Regions from separate parts of the Streptomyces sp. CWNU-52B genome, predicted to be linked through region 2. Evidence: predicted binding sites of a transcription regulator. Region 2 holds the regulator's gene; the other holds the start of a gene.
What was found. Region 2 encodes HrcA, which represses chaperone genes, less so after heat shock. Its sites were predicted from a motif close to TTNGCACTCNGNNNNNCNGAGTGCNAA; they were not measured.
Positions count from the first base shown of each region.

Region 1: a site for HrcA is predicted at 4,845-4,871, ahead of groL (chaperonin GroEL). Genes of this name have one in related genera too.

Region 1 covers NZ_JBLFJV010000008.1:174,861-182,184, forward strand. Annotated here, with positions in the region: gene ACLVWQ_RS11660 (alpha,alpha-trehalose-phosphate synthase (UDP-forming)) at 1-345, opposite strand, end outside; gene ACLVWQ_RS11665 (glucosyl-3-phosphoglycerate synthase) at 787-1,758, opposite strand; SAM riboswitch class I at 1,943-2,100, shown strand; gene thrC (threonine synthase) at 2,118-3,446, shown strand; gene ACLVWQ_RS11675 (MoaD/ThiS family protein) at 3,666-3,941, shown strand; gene ACLVWQ_RS11680 (cold-shock protein) at 4,416-4,622, shown strand; gene groL (chaperonin GroEL) at 5,033-6,661, shown strand; gene ACLVWQ_RS11690 (NADH:flavin oxidoreductase) at 6,897-7,324, shown strand, end outside.
Region 2 covers NZ_JBLFJV010000001.1:44,151-51,474, reverse strand. Annotated here, with positions in the region: gene ACLVWQ_RS00245 (SpoIIE family protein phosphatase) at 1-255, shown strand, start outside; gene hemW (radical SAM family heme chaperone HemW) at 367-1,599, shown strand; gene ACLVWQ_RS00235 (DUF3097 domain-containing protein) at 1,728-2,528, opposite strand; gene ACLVWQ_RS00230 (MBL fold metallo-hydrolase) at 2,575-3,381, opposite strand; gene hrcA (heat-inducible transcriptional repressor HrcA) at 3,657-4,673, shown strand; gene dnaJ (molecular chaperone DnaJ) at 4,674-5,813, shown strand; gene ACLVWQ_RS00215 (nitronate monooxygenase) at 5,945-7,030, shown strand; gene ACLVWQ_RS00210 (16S rRNA (uracil(1498)-N(3))-methyltransferase) at 7,027-7,324, shown strand, end outside.

The sequences.
Region 1 (7,324 bases), on a different contig from region 2:
CGCGTCGAAGACCGGCTCCAGGGGCGTCTGGTACAGCATGTGGTGGACGAACCACAGCGCGGAGTTCGCGATGCCGTTGTATGCGGCCGCGTGGGTGTCGGCGTCGATGTCGAGCATCCGGACGCCGTCCTCGCCGACTCCGCGCCGCACGGCCTCGCGGTCGCCGTCGTCGAGGGCCGAGCAGACCCACAGGGCGCCCGCGTCGGGGCCGATGGCGGAGAGACCCGACACGAGCCCGCCCCCGCCGCGCTTGGCCGTGAGGGCCCCGGTCTCGTCCCGTGCGTACGAGACCGGGCCGCGGTTGGACGCGACCAGGACGGTGTGGGTGCCGCGGGTGGAAGCCATGACTCGAAACCTAGCCCCAGGCGTATACGCTCAAACGTTCCCCCCACCCCCACGCCCCCCTGCGGGGCTTTGCGCCGGGTCCCATCCGCGGGCCGGCGGGGGCTGGCCGCGACCAAAAGACTGCGCAGTTCCCCGCGCCCCTGAGAAGGGGCTGCTCTTTTAGGGGCGCGGGGAACTGCGCGCTCAGCCCCCGCGCTGCCGCAGTCGACGACGGCGCTCCTGCTTCCTGGCGACGCCGCCGCGCGTGGAGGAGGGGGCTGCCTCTTGAGGGGCGCGGGGAACTGCGCGACCAGCCCCTGCGGCGCCGCGGTCGACGACGGCGCCCGTGCTACCGGCTACGCCGCCGCGCGTGGAGGAGGGGGCTGCCTCTTGAGGGGCGCGGGGAACTGCGCGCTCAGCCCCCGCGGCGCCGCAGTCGACGACGGCGCCACCGTTCGGCGGCTACGCCGCCACGCGTTGTGTGTACTCCTCGATCTCCCCCATCGGCGGCCTCTCCTCCGTGTCCACCGAGTGCGTACGCGGCTCGAAGCCACCCTCGCCCCGTACGAACTGCGTCAGCGACGGCCGGATCATATGGCCGCGGGCCAGCCGCAACTGAGCCGTGCGGTAGATCGCCGCGGACATCCGGCCGAGCGCCTGGCTGTCCTGGTGGCGGTGCTTGCGGACCCCGACGTCGACCTGCGCGAGGGCGTCCAGGCCGACGAGGTGCAGCGCGTCGACCAGCATGCCCAGCTCCACGCCGTAACCGACGGGGAACGGCAGCCGTTCGAGGAGCGAGCGGCGGGCCGCGTACTCCCCGCCCAGCGGCTGGACGAAGCCGGCCAGCTGCGGCCAGTGCATGTTGAGCAGCGGGCGCGCCATCAGCTCGGTGACCCGGCCCCCCTGACCCGCGGCGCCCCCGGCACCGGACCCGTCGGACAGGGCGAGCGGGCGGTCGTACATCGCCTTGACGAGGTCCACACCGGGGTCGGTGAGCAGCGGCCCGACGATCCCGGAGACGAAGTCCGCCGAGAACTCCTTCAGGTCCGCGTCGACGAAGGCCACGATGTCCCCACGCGTGACCAGCAGCGAGCGCCACAGCACCTCGCCCTTGCCGGGGACGGCCGGGATACGGGGCAGGATCTCGTCCCGGTGCACGACCCGGGCGCCCGCGGCGGCGGCGACCTCGGAGGTACGGTCCGTCGAACCCGAGTCGATCACCACGACCTCGTCGACGAGCGGCACCTTCGCGGTCATCAGCTCGCGGCGGATCACGGTGACGATCTCGCCGACCGTCGCCTCCTCGTCGAGCGCGGGCAGTACGACACTCACCGTGGAGCCGGTGGAGCGCTTCGCGGCGACGATCTTCTTGAGCGGGCGGTCCTCGACGGACCAGGAGCGCGTGCTCAGCCAGCGCTCGACGTCTTCCAGCACGTGCGGCTCTCCCTTGCGTTCATTGGGATGCGTGTGCCCGGCGCCGCGGCAGCGGTGGGTGGCCGCTGTCATCTCGCGGTTCGGACTGCTCTCTCCACCATCCAGGCCTTCGGTTACAGTCTTGAACAACGCTGATGACCATCGCATGTCGGGGGTCGTTGCGTGTACAACTAAAACTGAATACCGCTCATCCAGAGGGGCAGAGGGATACGGCCCGTTGAAGCCCCGGCAACCCTCCAGCCGGTCTCGTCCTGATCATCGTCGATCAGTGCCGCGAGGCTCCCGGCTCGGGAAGGTGCCAAATCCGTCTCACGGCGAAGTGCGTCGTGAGGAAGATGAGGAGAAAGGGCCTCGCCTCCATGGCTGCGCAGACAGTTGCAAGCACCACGAACTCCGCCCCCGCCGCGAATCCCTCCGCGAGCCACGGCAACTCCGTGGACCTCGGCCCGGCAGCGGCGCTCTCCTGCCGCGAGTGCGGCCACCGCGTCCCGCTCGGCCCGGTCTTCGCCTGCGAGGAGTGTTTCGGACCGCTGGAGATCGCCTACGACTTCTCGGGCTACGACACCGAGGAACTGCGGGCGCGGATCGAGTCGGGCCCCGCGAACATCTGGCGCTACGCGCCGCTGCTGCCCGTCCCCGCGGACGTGGCGGACAAGCCGAACATCAACCCGGGCTGGACCAAGCTCGTCAAGGCCGACAACCTGGCCCGCGAACTGGGCGTCGACCCCGGCAAGCTCTTCGTCAAGGACGACTCGGGCAACCCGACGCACTCCTTCAAGGACCGCGTCGTCGCCCAGGCCATCGAGGCCGCGCGCGCCTTCGGCTTCACCACGCTCTCCTGCTCCTCCACGGGCAACCTCGCGGGCGCGGTGGGCGCCGCCGCCGCCCGCGCCGGCTTCCGTTCCTGCGTGTTCATCCCGCACGACCTGGAGCAGGGCAAGGTCGTCATGGCCGCGGTCTACGGCGGCGAGCTCGTCGGGATCGAGGGCAACTACGACGACGTGAACCGTTTCTGCTCCGAGCTGATCGGCGACCCGGCCGGCGAGGGCTGGGGCTTCGTCAACGTGAACCTGCGGCCGTACTACGCGGAGGGGTCCAAGACCCTGGCGTACGAGATCTGCGAGCAGCTCGGCTGGCGGCTGCCGGACCAGCTGGTCGTGCCGATCGCCTCCGGCTCCCAGCTGACGAAGATCGACAAGGGTCTGAAGGAACTGATCGAGCTCGGCCTCGTCGAGGACAGGCCGTACAAGATCTTCGGCGCCCAGGCCGAGGGCTGCTCGCCGGTGTCCGTCGCCTACAAGGCCGGGCACGACGTCGTACGGCCGCAGAAGCCGAACACGATCGCCAAGTCGCTCGCCATCGGGAACCCGGCGGACGGCCCGTACGTGCTCGACATCGCCCGGCGCACGGGCGGGGCCGTGGAGGACGTGAACGACGACCAGGTGGTCGACGCGATCAAGCTGCTGGCGCGGACCGAGGGGATCTTCGCGGAGACCGCCGGCGGGGTGACGGTGGGCGTGGCGAAGAAGCTGATCGAGAGCGGGCTGCTCGACCCCACTCTGACGACCGTGGTCCTCAACACCGGGGACGGTCTGAAGACCCTGGACGCGGTGGCCTCCGACACGGGGCTCACGGCGACCATCCGCCCGAACCTGGACTCCTTCCACGAGGCCGGGCTCGGTTCCTGACCGTGCATGACCGTGTATGACCTTGCTTGACCGTGGGCTTTGCGCACGGGGCGGTGGGGGCCGGTCGGGCCCCCGCGGCGGAGCCACGGATGTCACAGTTCCGCCGCCGCCCCCGGAAGCGAGATCTCACAGTCCCGCCGCCCCTGAAAGCGCGAAGCCCGCGCCGTTTCCCGCGCCCCTCACGGGCGCTGTAGCCCAGCCACACCCGACGGAGGTCCCATGAGCGTCAACGTCCGCATCCCCACCATTCTGCGCACCTACACGGGCGGCAAGGCCGAAGTGGCCGCCGAGGGTGCGACCCTCGCCGAGGTCATCGCCGACCTGGAGGCGAACCACACCGGTATCGCCGCCCGCGTCCTGGACGACCAGGGGAAGCTGCGGCGGTTCGTCAACGTGTACGTGAACGACGACGACGTCCGTTTCGAGCAGGGGCTGGAGACGGTCACGCCGGACGGCGCGGGCGTCTCGATCATCCCGGCGGTCGCCGGAGGCTGACCGCCCGCCGTGCGCCCTCGTGCGAGGCCCGCCCAGGCCGTCGCCGATTACCTTGAGTAATGGCGAACACGCAGAGTTCATCGAATTGCCCCCTCCGCGAGAGAAGCGGAGGGGGCAATTCTGTATGGTTGAGCGAGGTACAGTTGGGGAAGCTGCTTCAATCCGCCGCCGTGGCCCATATGAGTTCGCGCCCGTGGCCCGACAAGAAGCAGCCAAAGTGCTCGGCCTTTTTGAGCCGTTTATGGCATTTACGGGGCCCGACTTGCCCTGAATCTTCGTGAATCCTTCACATATTTCCGATCAGGCGTGCCCGGAATTCTCGTCGGATTGACCTGTTGCAGACGGCAGTTGGACGGATACATTCAGCCGCGGTCGACGCGTTCCGGCGCACACCCCCAACCGTTGGGGGGTGAGGTCTGACCCGGATCCGCGAAGTGCGGATCTGTGCAAGGGCCAGTAATAGGGGAGTTAGGCATGGCTCAGGGCACCGTCAAATGGTTCAACGCGGAGAAGGGGTACGGCTTCATCGCGGTCGACGGTGGTGCGGATGTATTCGTCCACTACAGCGCGATTCAGATGGACGGCTACCGCACCCTGGAAGAGGGTCAGCGGGTCGATTTTGAGATCTCGCAAGGCCAGAAGGGGCCGCAGGCGGACATGGTCCGACTGGCGACCGGCTGAAGCACGCGCCGACTTACTGCAGCGACGTTCTTCTTTCGAAGGGCTCGTACCTCATGGGTTCCCCCAGGAGGTGCGGGCCCTTCGGTACGTCCCGGCCCCCTTCGGTGCGTCCAGACCCCTCTTCGGCACGTTCAGGCCCCTTCAGTGCGCCCGCGCACCCCTCGTGGTCACCGGTTCGCCCTCTCTCCTCACCTGCTCCCACCTGCGGATCATCGAGAGGCGCTTGCACTCGCATGGGTCGAGTGCTAATCATTGGCGTTAGCACTCTGAAGGTGAGAGTGACAACGAGGACCGGGTCAGTGAGGCCCGCAGGCCGGGTGGGGCAAGGAACCACGAGGTCGGCAGGCCGTCCGTCGCGGGCGCAGGCGCGGTCCTGGAGATTCCACCCCAGTCCGGGAGGACCACTTCACATGGCCAAGATCATCGCGTTCGACGAGGAGGCACGGCGCGGTCTCGAGCGCGGGATGAACCAGCTCGCCGACGCCGTCAAGGTCACCCTTGGTCCCAAGGGTCGCAACGTCGTCCTCGAGAAGAAGTGGGGCGCCCCCACGATCACCAACGATGGTGTTTCCATCGCCAAGGAGATCGAGCTCGAGGACCCGTACGAGAAGATCGGCGCAGAGCTGGTCAAGGAAGTCGCCAAGAAGACGGACGACGTCGCCGGCGACGGAACGACCACGGCGACCGTGCTCGCCCAGGCTCTCGTCCGCGAGGGCCTGCGCAACGTAGCCGCCGGCGCCAACCCCATGGCTCTCAAGCGCGGTATCGAGAAGGCCGTCGAGGCCGTCTCCGGTGCCCTCCTTGAGCAGGCCAAGGACGTCGAGACCAAGGAGCAGATCGCTTCCACGGCTTCCATCTCCGCCGCCGACACCCAGATCGGCGAGCTCATCGCCGAGGCGATGGACAAGGTCGGCAAGGAAGGCGTCATCACCGTCGAGGAGTCGCAGACCTTCGGTCTCGAGCTTGAGCTCACCGAGGGCATGCGCTTCGACAAGGGCTACATCTCGGCGTACTTCGCCACCGACATGGAGCGTATGGAGGCCGTCCTCGACGACCCCTACATCCTGATCGCCAACTCGAAGATCGCCAACGTCAAGGACCTGCTCCCGCTCCTCGAGAAGGTCATGCAGGGCGGCAAGCCCCTGCTGATCATCGCCGAGGACGTCGAGGGCGAGGCGCTGTCGACGCTGGTCGTCAACAAGATCCGTGGCACCTTCAAGTCCGTCGCCGTCAAGGCTCCGGGCTTCGGTGACCGCCGCAAGGCCATGCTCGGCGACATCGCCATCCTCACGGGCGGCGAGGTCATCTCCGAGGAGGTCGGCCTGAAGCTGGAGAACGCGGGTCTGGACCTGCTGGGCCGTGCCCGCAAGGTCGTCATCACCAAGGACGAGACCACGATCGTGGACGGCTCCGGCTCGGCCGACCAGGTCCAGGGCCGGGTCAACCAGATCCGTGCCGAGATCGAGAACTCGGACTCGGACTACGACCGCGAGAAGCTCCAGGAGCGCCTGGCGAAGCTGGCCGGCGGCGTGGCCGTCATCAAGGCCGGTGCCGCCACCGAGGTCGAGCTCAAGGAGCGCAAGCACCGCATCGAGGACGCCGTTCGCAACGCGAAGGCGGCCGTCGAGGAGGGCATCGTCGCCGGTGGTGGCGTGGCTCTGCTCCAGGCTTCCTCGGTCTTCGAGAAGCTCGAGCTGACGGGTGACGAGGCGACCGGCGCGAACGCCGTGAAGCTCGCCCTGGAGGCCCCGCTCAAGCAGATCGCCGTCAACGGTGGTCTCGAGGGTGGCGTCATCGTCGAGAAGGTGCGCAACCTGCCCGTCGGCCACGGCCTGAACGCCGCGACCGGTGAGTACGTCGACATGATCGCCGAAGGCATCATCGACCCGGCGAAGGTGACGCGCTCCGCCCTGCAGAACGCGGCCTCCATCGCCGCGCTGTTCCTCACCACCGAGGCCGTCATCGCCGACAAGCCGGAGAAGGCGGGCGCCGCGGCCGGCGCCGGCGGCGGCATGCCGGGCGGTGACATGGACTTCTGAGCCCCTGGCTCGGCAGTTCATCGCAGCATCGCAGTACGAGACCGAGGGCGGCATCCCATCCAGGGGTGCCGCCCTCGGGCGTGTCCGGGGTCACAGCGGTGTGCGGTGGGGTGGCGGAATGACCTGGTCTCCGGGGCGGTTGATGCGAGGAGCGTTCCATGCGCATGCACATACCCAGTGGCATGCGCTGGTGCGTGACCGTTCGACGCCCCCACGTTCCACGAGGAGTCCCCACGTGACTGTCGCCCCCTCCGCCTCCCGCGCGGCCGAGATCCTCTCCCGGCCCGTCACCCTCAACGGCCTGACCGTTCCGAACCGCATCGCGATGGCGCCGATGACCCGGCAGTTCTCGCCCGGTGGTGTCCCCGGGGAGGACGTGGCGTCGTACTACGCGCGCCGTGCCGCCGCCGGAGTCGGCCTGATCGTCACCGAGGGCACGTACGTGGACCACGAGTCGGCCGGGTCGAGCGACCGGATCCCGCGGTTCCACGGGGCGGAGCAGCTCGCGGGCTGGGCGAAGGTCGCCGACGCCGTGCACGCGGCGGGCGGGACGATCGTGCCGCAGCTGTGGCACATCGGCATGGTGCGGTCGGCCGGGGAGCCGCCGTTCACGGACGCGCCCGCAGTCGGACCGTCCGGGCTGCGCGTCGACGGCACGGCGGG
Region 2 (7,324 bases):
GAGGACGCCGGCTACCACTGCGGGACCTTCGAGCTGGGGCCGGGCGACAGCATCCTCTGCGTCACGGACGGCGTCACGGAGCGGCGCGACGGACACCGGCAGTTCGACGACGAGGACGGGCTGGCGACCGCGCTCGCCGGCTGCGCGGGGCTCGGCGCGGGGCTGATCGCCGAGCGGATCCGACGGCTGGTGCACGAGTTCGGCGGGCGGCCGCCGGAGGACGACCTGGCGCTGCTGGTGATTCAGGCGGACTAGGAGCCCGGGGCCCGGCGGCCCGGGAGGAGGCTGGGGTGTCGGGCGGTTCGGTGGGAGTGGCCCCAGTCCACCGGGGACGGGTACATCCGTGCGTACGGGACAATGGGAGACATGCCTTCCGCACTTCCCGACGGCGAGCCCGTCCCCGACGACGGGGCGCTGCCCGCGCACGCCCTGACCGGCGCGGCCGACCGTCCGCTCGGGTTCTACCTCCACGTCCCGTACTGCGCGACCCGCTGCGGCTACTGCGACTTCAACACGTACACGGCGACGGAGCTGCGCGGCTCGGGGGGTGTGCTGGCCTCCCGCGACAACTACGCCTCGACGCTGACCGACGAGGTCCGCCTGGCCCGCAAGGTCCTCGGCGACGACCCGCGGCCGGTCCGCACGGTCTTCGTCGGCGGCGGTACGCCCACACTCCTGGCCGCCGACGACCTCGTACGGATGCTGGGGGCGATCCGGGACGAGTTCGGGCTCGCGGACGACGCGGAGATCAGCACCGAGGCGAACCCGGAGTCGGTGGACCCGGCGTACCTGGCCACGCTCCGGGCCGGCGGCTTCAACCGGATCTCCTTCGGGATGCAGAGCGCGCGACAGCACGTGCTCCAGGTGCTCGACCGCGCCCACACCCCCGGCCGGCCCGAGGCCTGCGTCGCCGAGGCCCGCGCGGCCGGCTTCGACCACGTGAACCTCGACCTCATCTACGGCACGCCGGGGGAGAGCGACGACGACTGGCGGGCCTCGCTCGACGCGGCGATCGGTGCCGGGCCCGACCACGTGTCGGCGTACGCGCTGATCGTCGAGGAGGGGACGCAGCTCGCGCGGCGCATCCGGCGCGGTGAGGTGCCGATGACCGACGACGACGTCCACGCGGACCGCTATCTGATGGCCGAGGATCGCCTGTCGCAGGCGGGCTTCTCCTGGTACGAGGTGTCCAACTGGGCCACCTCGGAGGCCGGCCGGTGCCTCCACAACGAGCTGTACTGGCGCGGCGCGGACTGGTGGGGGGCCGGGCCCGGGGCGCACAGCCATGTGGGCGGGGTGCGGTGGTGGAACGTCAAGCATCCCGGGGCGTACGCGGGGGCGTTGGCGGCGGGGCGGTCGCCCGGGGCGGGCCGTGAGGTGCTGTCGGACGAGGACCGGCGGGTGGAGCGGATCCTGCTGGAGCTGCGGCTTCTGGAGGGGTGCCCGCTGTCGCTGCTGCGGCCGGACGGTCTCGCGGCGGCGCGCCGGGCGGTCTCGGACGGTCTGATTCAGGCCGGGCCGTACGAGGAGGGGCGGGCGGTGCTCACCCTGCGGGGGCGGTTGCTGGCGGACGCGGTGGTACGGGACCTGGTGGACTGAGGGGGCGACCCCCGCAGCGGCGGGGAGCACGACCTGCTCGGCCGGGTGGACGAACTGATCGACGGACCACCTCCGCGCGTGCGGAGAGCAGCCCACCGGTCCCGATGCTTTCAACGACCCTGTCCGTGTCAGGGCACGGTCACATGGTCGATCAGTCGCTCCACGGCGCCCAGCAGCTCAGGCTCCAAGTCGCGGTACGACCGGACCGAGCCGAGGATCCGCTCCCACGCCGCCCCCGTGTTCTCCGGCCACCCCAGCTCCCAGCACACCCCCGTCTTCCAGTCCCGCCCCCGCGGCACCCGGGGCCAGCCCGCGATGCCCACGGACGCGGGCTTCACGGCCTCCCAGACGTCGATGTAGGGATGGCCCACGACAAGGGCGTACTCGCTCGTCACGGCCGCCGCGATCCGTGACTCCTTCGTGCCGGGGACCAGATGGTCCACGAGCACCCCCAGCCGTGCGTCCGGCCCGGGATCGAACGCGTCGACCACGGCGGGCAGATCGTCGATGCCCTCCAGGTACTCGACGACGACCCCCTCGACACGGAGGTCGTCACCCCACACCCGCTCGACCAGCTCGGCGTCGTGCCGGCCCTCGACGTAGATGCGCCCCGCCCGCGCCACCCGGGCCCGCGCCCCGGGAACGGCGACCGACCCCGATGCCGTACGCGTGGGGCGTACCGGTGCGGCGGAGGGGCGTACGAGTGTCACCACGCGCCCCTCAAGGAGGAAGCCGCGGGGATCCAGCGGGAACACCCGGTGCTTGCCGAAGCGGTCCTCAAGGGTGACCGTTCCCGCCTCGCAGCGGATCACGGCACCGCAGAATCCGGTCCCTGGCTCCTCGACCACGAGCCCCGGCTCCGCCGCCACCTCGGGCACGGGCTTGGGCTTCTTCCAGGGAGGGGTCAGGTCCGCTGAGTACTGGCGCATTCGGATGACGATAGGAGAAGGTCCCGGCCAGGTACACCGACACCCCCTACGACACGCCGAAACGCCGCGCCAACAGGTCCCGTTGGGCCCGTACGAACGCCGCGTCCACCACGGCCCCGTGTCCGGGCACGTACAGCGCGTCCTCGCCGCCGAGCGCCAGCAGCCGGTCGAGTGCCGCCGGCCAGTGGGCGGGCGCGGCGTCCGGGCCGGCCTGGGGTTCGCCGGACTCCTCGACCAGGTCGCCGCAGAAGACGATCTCCGGCGAACCGTTCCCGGGGGCGGTTCCGGGGGCGGTCCCGGTCACCAGGACCGCCAGGTCGTGGCCCGTGTGCCCCGGGCCCACGTTCGCCAGCAGGACCTGCCGGCCCCCGCCCAGGTCGAGCGTCCGCTCGCCGCAGACGAGGTGCCGGGGCCGGACCAGGAGGTCCGCCGCTCCCGCCGCCTCGTCCGGGTCGGCGCCGTTGGCCACGGCGTCGGCGCGCAGTGCGTCCCGCTCCTCGTCCAGCACCCGCTCGGCGCCCACCGCCGCGAACACCTCGACCCCCGCGAACGCCGCCGCCCCGAAGACATGGTCGAAGTGCGGGTGGGTGAGGGCGAGGTGCGTGACCCGGCCGACCCCCGGCGACGGGCCGGACCCGGGCGACCGGGTGGCACCGAGCAGCCGCCGAGCCCGCGTGCGCAACCACGCGCCCTCCCGCACGCTCGATCCCGCGTCGATCATGAGCGCCGCGTCCTCGCCCACCACGAGCCCGGCCGTGCAGTCCCAGACCGGAAGCCGGTACCGCCCCGCGTACGGGGACAGTTCCTCCCAGCCGGGCTCACCGGGCCCGGCCCCTTCCCAAGTCACCGTCATACGTCGACGCTAGCTTCAAGTTCCCGACAGGGCCCGACGGAGCCCGGTGGAGTCCGAGGGGCCCGACAGAGCCCGACAGAGCGGGACAGCCCCGTACACGTCGTCGTTCCCGGGGTGTCCGGTGACGTGACATCGCAGGCCCGCCCTTGCCGGGCCCGTACCCACCGGCCGTACACTGACCGGGGGATGCTGGCACTCGCGCGCGCTGAGTGCCAGGCGAAGAAGACTGAAGAAGATCCACGACGACGACCGATGACCGGCTGGAGGTGTGCGCGATGCTCAGTGAACGCAGGCTCGAAGTGTTGCGCGCCATCGTCCAGGACTACGTGGGCACGGAGGAACCGGTCGGCTCGAAGGCGCTCACCGAGCGCCACAGACTGGGCGTCTCCCCGGCGACCGTGCGCAACGACATGGCGGTCCTGGAGGACGAGGGGTACATCGCGCAGCCGCACACCAGTGCCGGCCGTATCCCCACGGACAAGGGCTACCGCCTCTTCGTCGACCGGCTCGCGGGCGTCAAGCCGATGACCGCGCCCGAGCGGCGGGCGATCCACCACTTCCTGGACGGCGCCGTCGACCTCGACGACGTCGTGGGGCGGACCGTGCGGCTCCTCGCGCAGCTCACCCGGCAGGTCGCGGTCGTCCAGTACCCCTCGCTCACCCGCTCGACCGTGCGTCATGTGGAGCTGCTCTCGCTGGCCCCGGCCCGCGTGATGCTCGTACTGATCACGGACACCGGCCGGGTCGAACAGCGCATGGTGGACTGCCCGGCTCCCTTCGGGGAGGCATCCCTGGCGGATCTGCGCGCGCGGCTCAACAGCCGGATCGTGGGCCGCCGTTTCGCGGACGTCCCGCAACTGGTGCAAGATCTCCCCGACGCCTTCGAGTCGGAGGACCGGGGGACGGTCGCGACGGTGCTCTCCACCCTCCTGGAGACTCTGGTCGAGGAGACCGAGGAGCGGCTGATGATCGGCGGCACCGCCAATCTGACCCGCTTCGGACATGACTTTCCCCTCACCATCCGTCCGGTCCTTGAGGCGCTGGAGGAGCAGGTCGTGCTCCTCAAGCTCCTGGGTGAGGTCAATGATTCGGGCATGGCCGTACGGATCGGTCACGAGAACGCCCATGAGGGACTCAACTCCACTTCCGTGGTGTCGGTCGGCTACGGTTCGGGCGGCGAAGCAGTCGCCAAACTCGGTGTGGTCGGACCGACACGCATGGATTACCCCGGAACGATGGGAGCGGTACGAGCGGTGGCACGGTACGTAGGACAGATCCTGGCGGAGTCGTAGGTGGCCACGGACTACTACGCCGTACTCGGCGTGCGCCGCGACGCGTCCCAGGACGAGATCAAGAAGGCATTCCGGCGGCTCGCCCGCGAGCTGCACCCGGACGTCAATCCCGATCCGAAGACGCAAGAGCGCTTCAAGGAGATCAACGCCGCGTACGAGGTGTTGTCGGACCCGCAGAAGAAGCAGGTCTACGACCTCGGCGGTGACCCGCTGTCCCAGGCGGGCGGCGGCGGCGCGGGTGGCTTCGGCGCGGGCGGCTTCGGGAACTTCTCGGACATCATGGACGCGTTCTTCGGTACGGCGTCGCAGCGGGGCCCGCGGTCCCGCACACGGCGCGGCCAGGACGCGATGATCAGGCTGGAGATCGACCTCGACGAGGCGGCCTTCGGCACCACGAAGGACATACAGGTCGACACGGCCGTCGTCTGCACCACGTGCAGTGGTGAGGGCGCCGCGCCCGGCACGTCCGCGCAGACCTGTGACATGTGCCGCGGTCGCGGTGAGGTGTCCCAGGTCACCCGGTCCTTCCTGGGCCAGGTCATGACGTCGCGGCCGTGTCCGCAGTGCCAGGGGTTCGGGACGGTCGTTCCGACGCCGTGCCCCGAGTGCGCGGGCGACGGACGGGTGCGGTCGCGCCGGACCCTGACCGTGAAGATCCCCGCCGGTGTGGACAACGGCACGCGGATCCAGCTCGCGGGTGAGGGCGAGGTCGGCCCCGGCGGCGGCCCCGCCGGCGACCTGTACGTCGAGATCCACGAGATGCCGCACGCCATGTTCCAGCGGCGCGGCGACGATCTGCACTGCACCGTCACCATTCCGATGACGGCGGCGTCGCTGGGCACGAAGGTTCCGCTGGAGACGCTCGACGGGCTCGAAGAGGTCGACATCCGTCCCGGCACGCAGTCCGGGCAGTCGATTCCCAAGCACGGGCGGGGGATCACGCATCTGCGCGGTGGCGGGCGCGGCGACCTCATCGTCCACGTCGAGGTCATGACGCCGACGAAGCTCGACCCCGAGCAGGAGCGGGTGCTGCGGGAACTGGCTCAGCTGCGGGGTGAGGAACGCCCCACGGGCCAGTTCCAGCCCGGTCAGCAGGGATTGTTCTCCCGGCTGAAGGACGCGTTCAACGGCCGCAGCTGATCGCTGGGCGCGCGCCGGGCGGATACCGGGCGCGCGCCGGACGCCGGGCTCCGCGCGGGATGTTTCCTGTGGCTTATGCCCGGCGGACGGCCGGATTCGGACTTGCGTGGAGGACGTGACAACATGCCGTCATGTCCTCCGCGCTGACCGATCTTTTCCCCCTCCCGATCGTGCAGGCCCCGATGGCGGGCGGCGTCTCCGTGCCGCAGCTCGCCGCGGCCGTGTCCGAGGCCGGGGGGCTCGGCTTCCTCGCCGCCGGGTACAAGACGGCCGACGGCATGTACCAGGACATCAAGCAGCTGCGCGGGGCCACGAGCCGGCCGTTCGGCGTGAACGTCTTCATGCCGCAGCCCGAGCACGCCGACCGGTCCGCGGTCGAGGTCTACGCCCACCAGCTCGCCGGTGAGGCCTCCTGGTACGAGACGGAGCTGGGCGACCCCGACAGCGGACGCGACGACGGCTACGACGCCAAACTCGCCGTCCTCCTCGACAACCCGGTGCCGGTCGTCTCCTTCCACTTCGGCTGTCCCACCCGGGACGTCCTGGACTCCCTGAGCCGGGCCGGCACGCTGACCCTGGTCACGGCGACCACCGCGGAGGAGGCGCAGGCCGTGCAGTGGGCGGGCGCCGACGCGGTGATCGTGCAGGGCGTCGAGGCCGGCGGCCACCAGGGCACCCACCGGGACAACCCGGAGACCGACGGGTCCGGCATCGGACTGCTCTCGCTCATCGCGCAGGTCCGCGAGACCGTGCAGATCCCGATCGTCGCGGCCGGCGGCATCATGCGCGGCAGCCAGATCGCCGCGGCGCTGGCCGCCGGCGCGAGCGCCGCCCAGCTGGGCACGGCCTTCCTCGCCACCCCCGAGTCCGGCGCCAACGCCCTGCACAAGCAGGCGCTGACCAACCCCCTCTTCGTCCGTACGCAGTTGACGCGGGCGTTCTCCGGGCGGCCCGCGCGGGGGCTGATGAACCGCTTCGTCCGGGAGCACGGGCCGTACGCGCCCGCCGCCTACCCCGACGTCCACCACCTCACCTCCGGGCTGCGCAAGGCGGCGGCCAAGGCCGGGGACGCGCAGGGGATGGCGCTGTGGGCCGGGCAGGGCCACCGGCTCGCCCGTGAGCTGCCGGCCGGGCAGCTGGTGGAGGTACTGGCGGCCGAACTCGCCGCCGCCGGGACGGCGTTGTCGTCCCACCCGGGTGAGGGCACGGGCCGGTGACCGCTCCGGTGTTCGTGGTGGACGAGGTGCCCCACGGCCCCGAGTTCGTGCTCGAAGGCCCCGAGGGGCGGCACGCCGTGTCCGTGAAGCGGCTGCGGTCCGGCGAGGCCGTGGTCCTCACCGACGGGCTCGGCCGCTGGGCCGACGGCGTGGTGAAGTCCGCCGAGGGCAAGGACCGGCTCGTGGTGGGCGGCCTCCAGGAGGTGCGCGAGGAGCCGGCACCCGCGCCCCGCATCACCGTCGTGCAGGCCCTGCCCAAGGGCGACCGCGGTGAACTCGCCGTCGAGACCATGT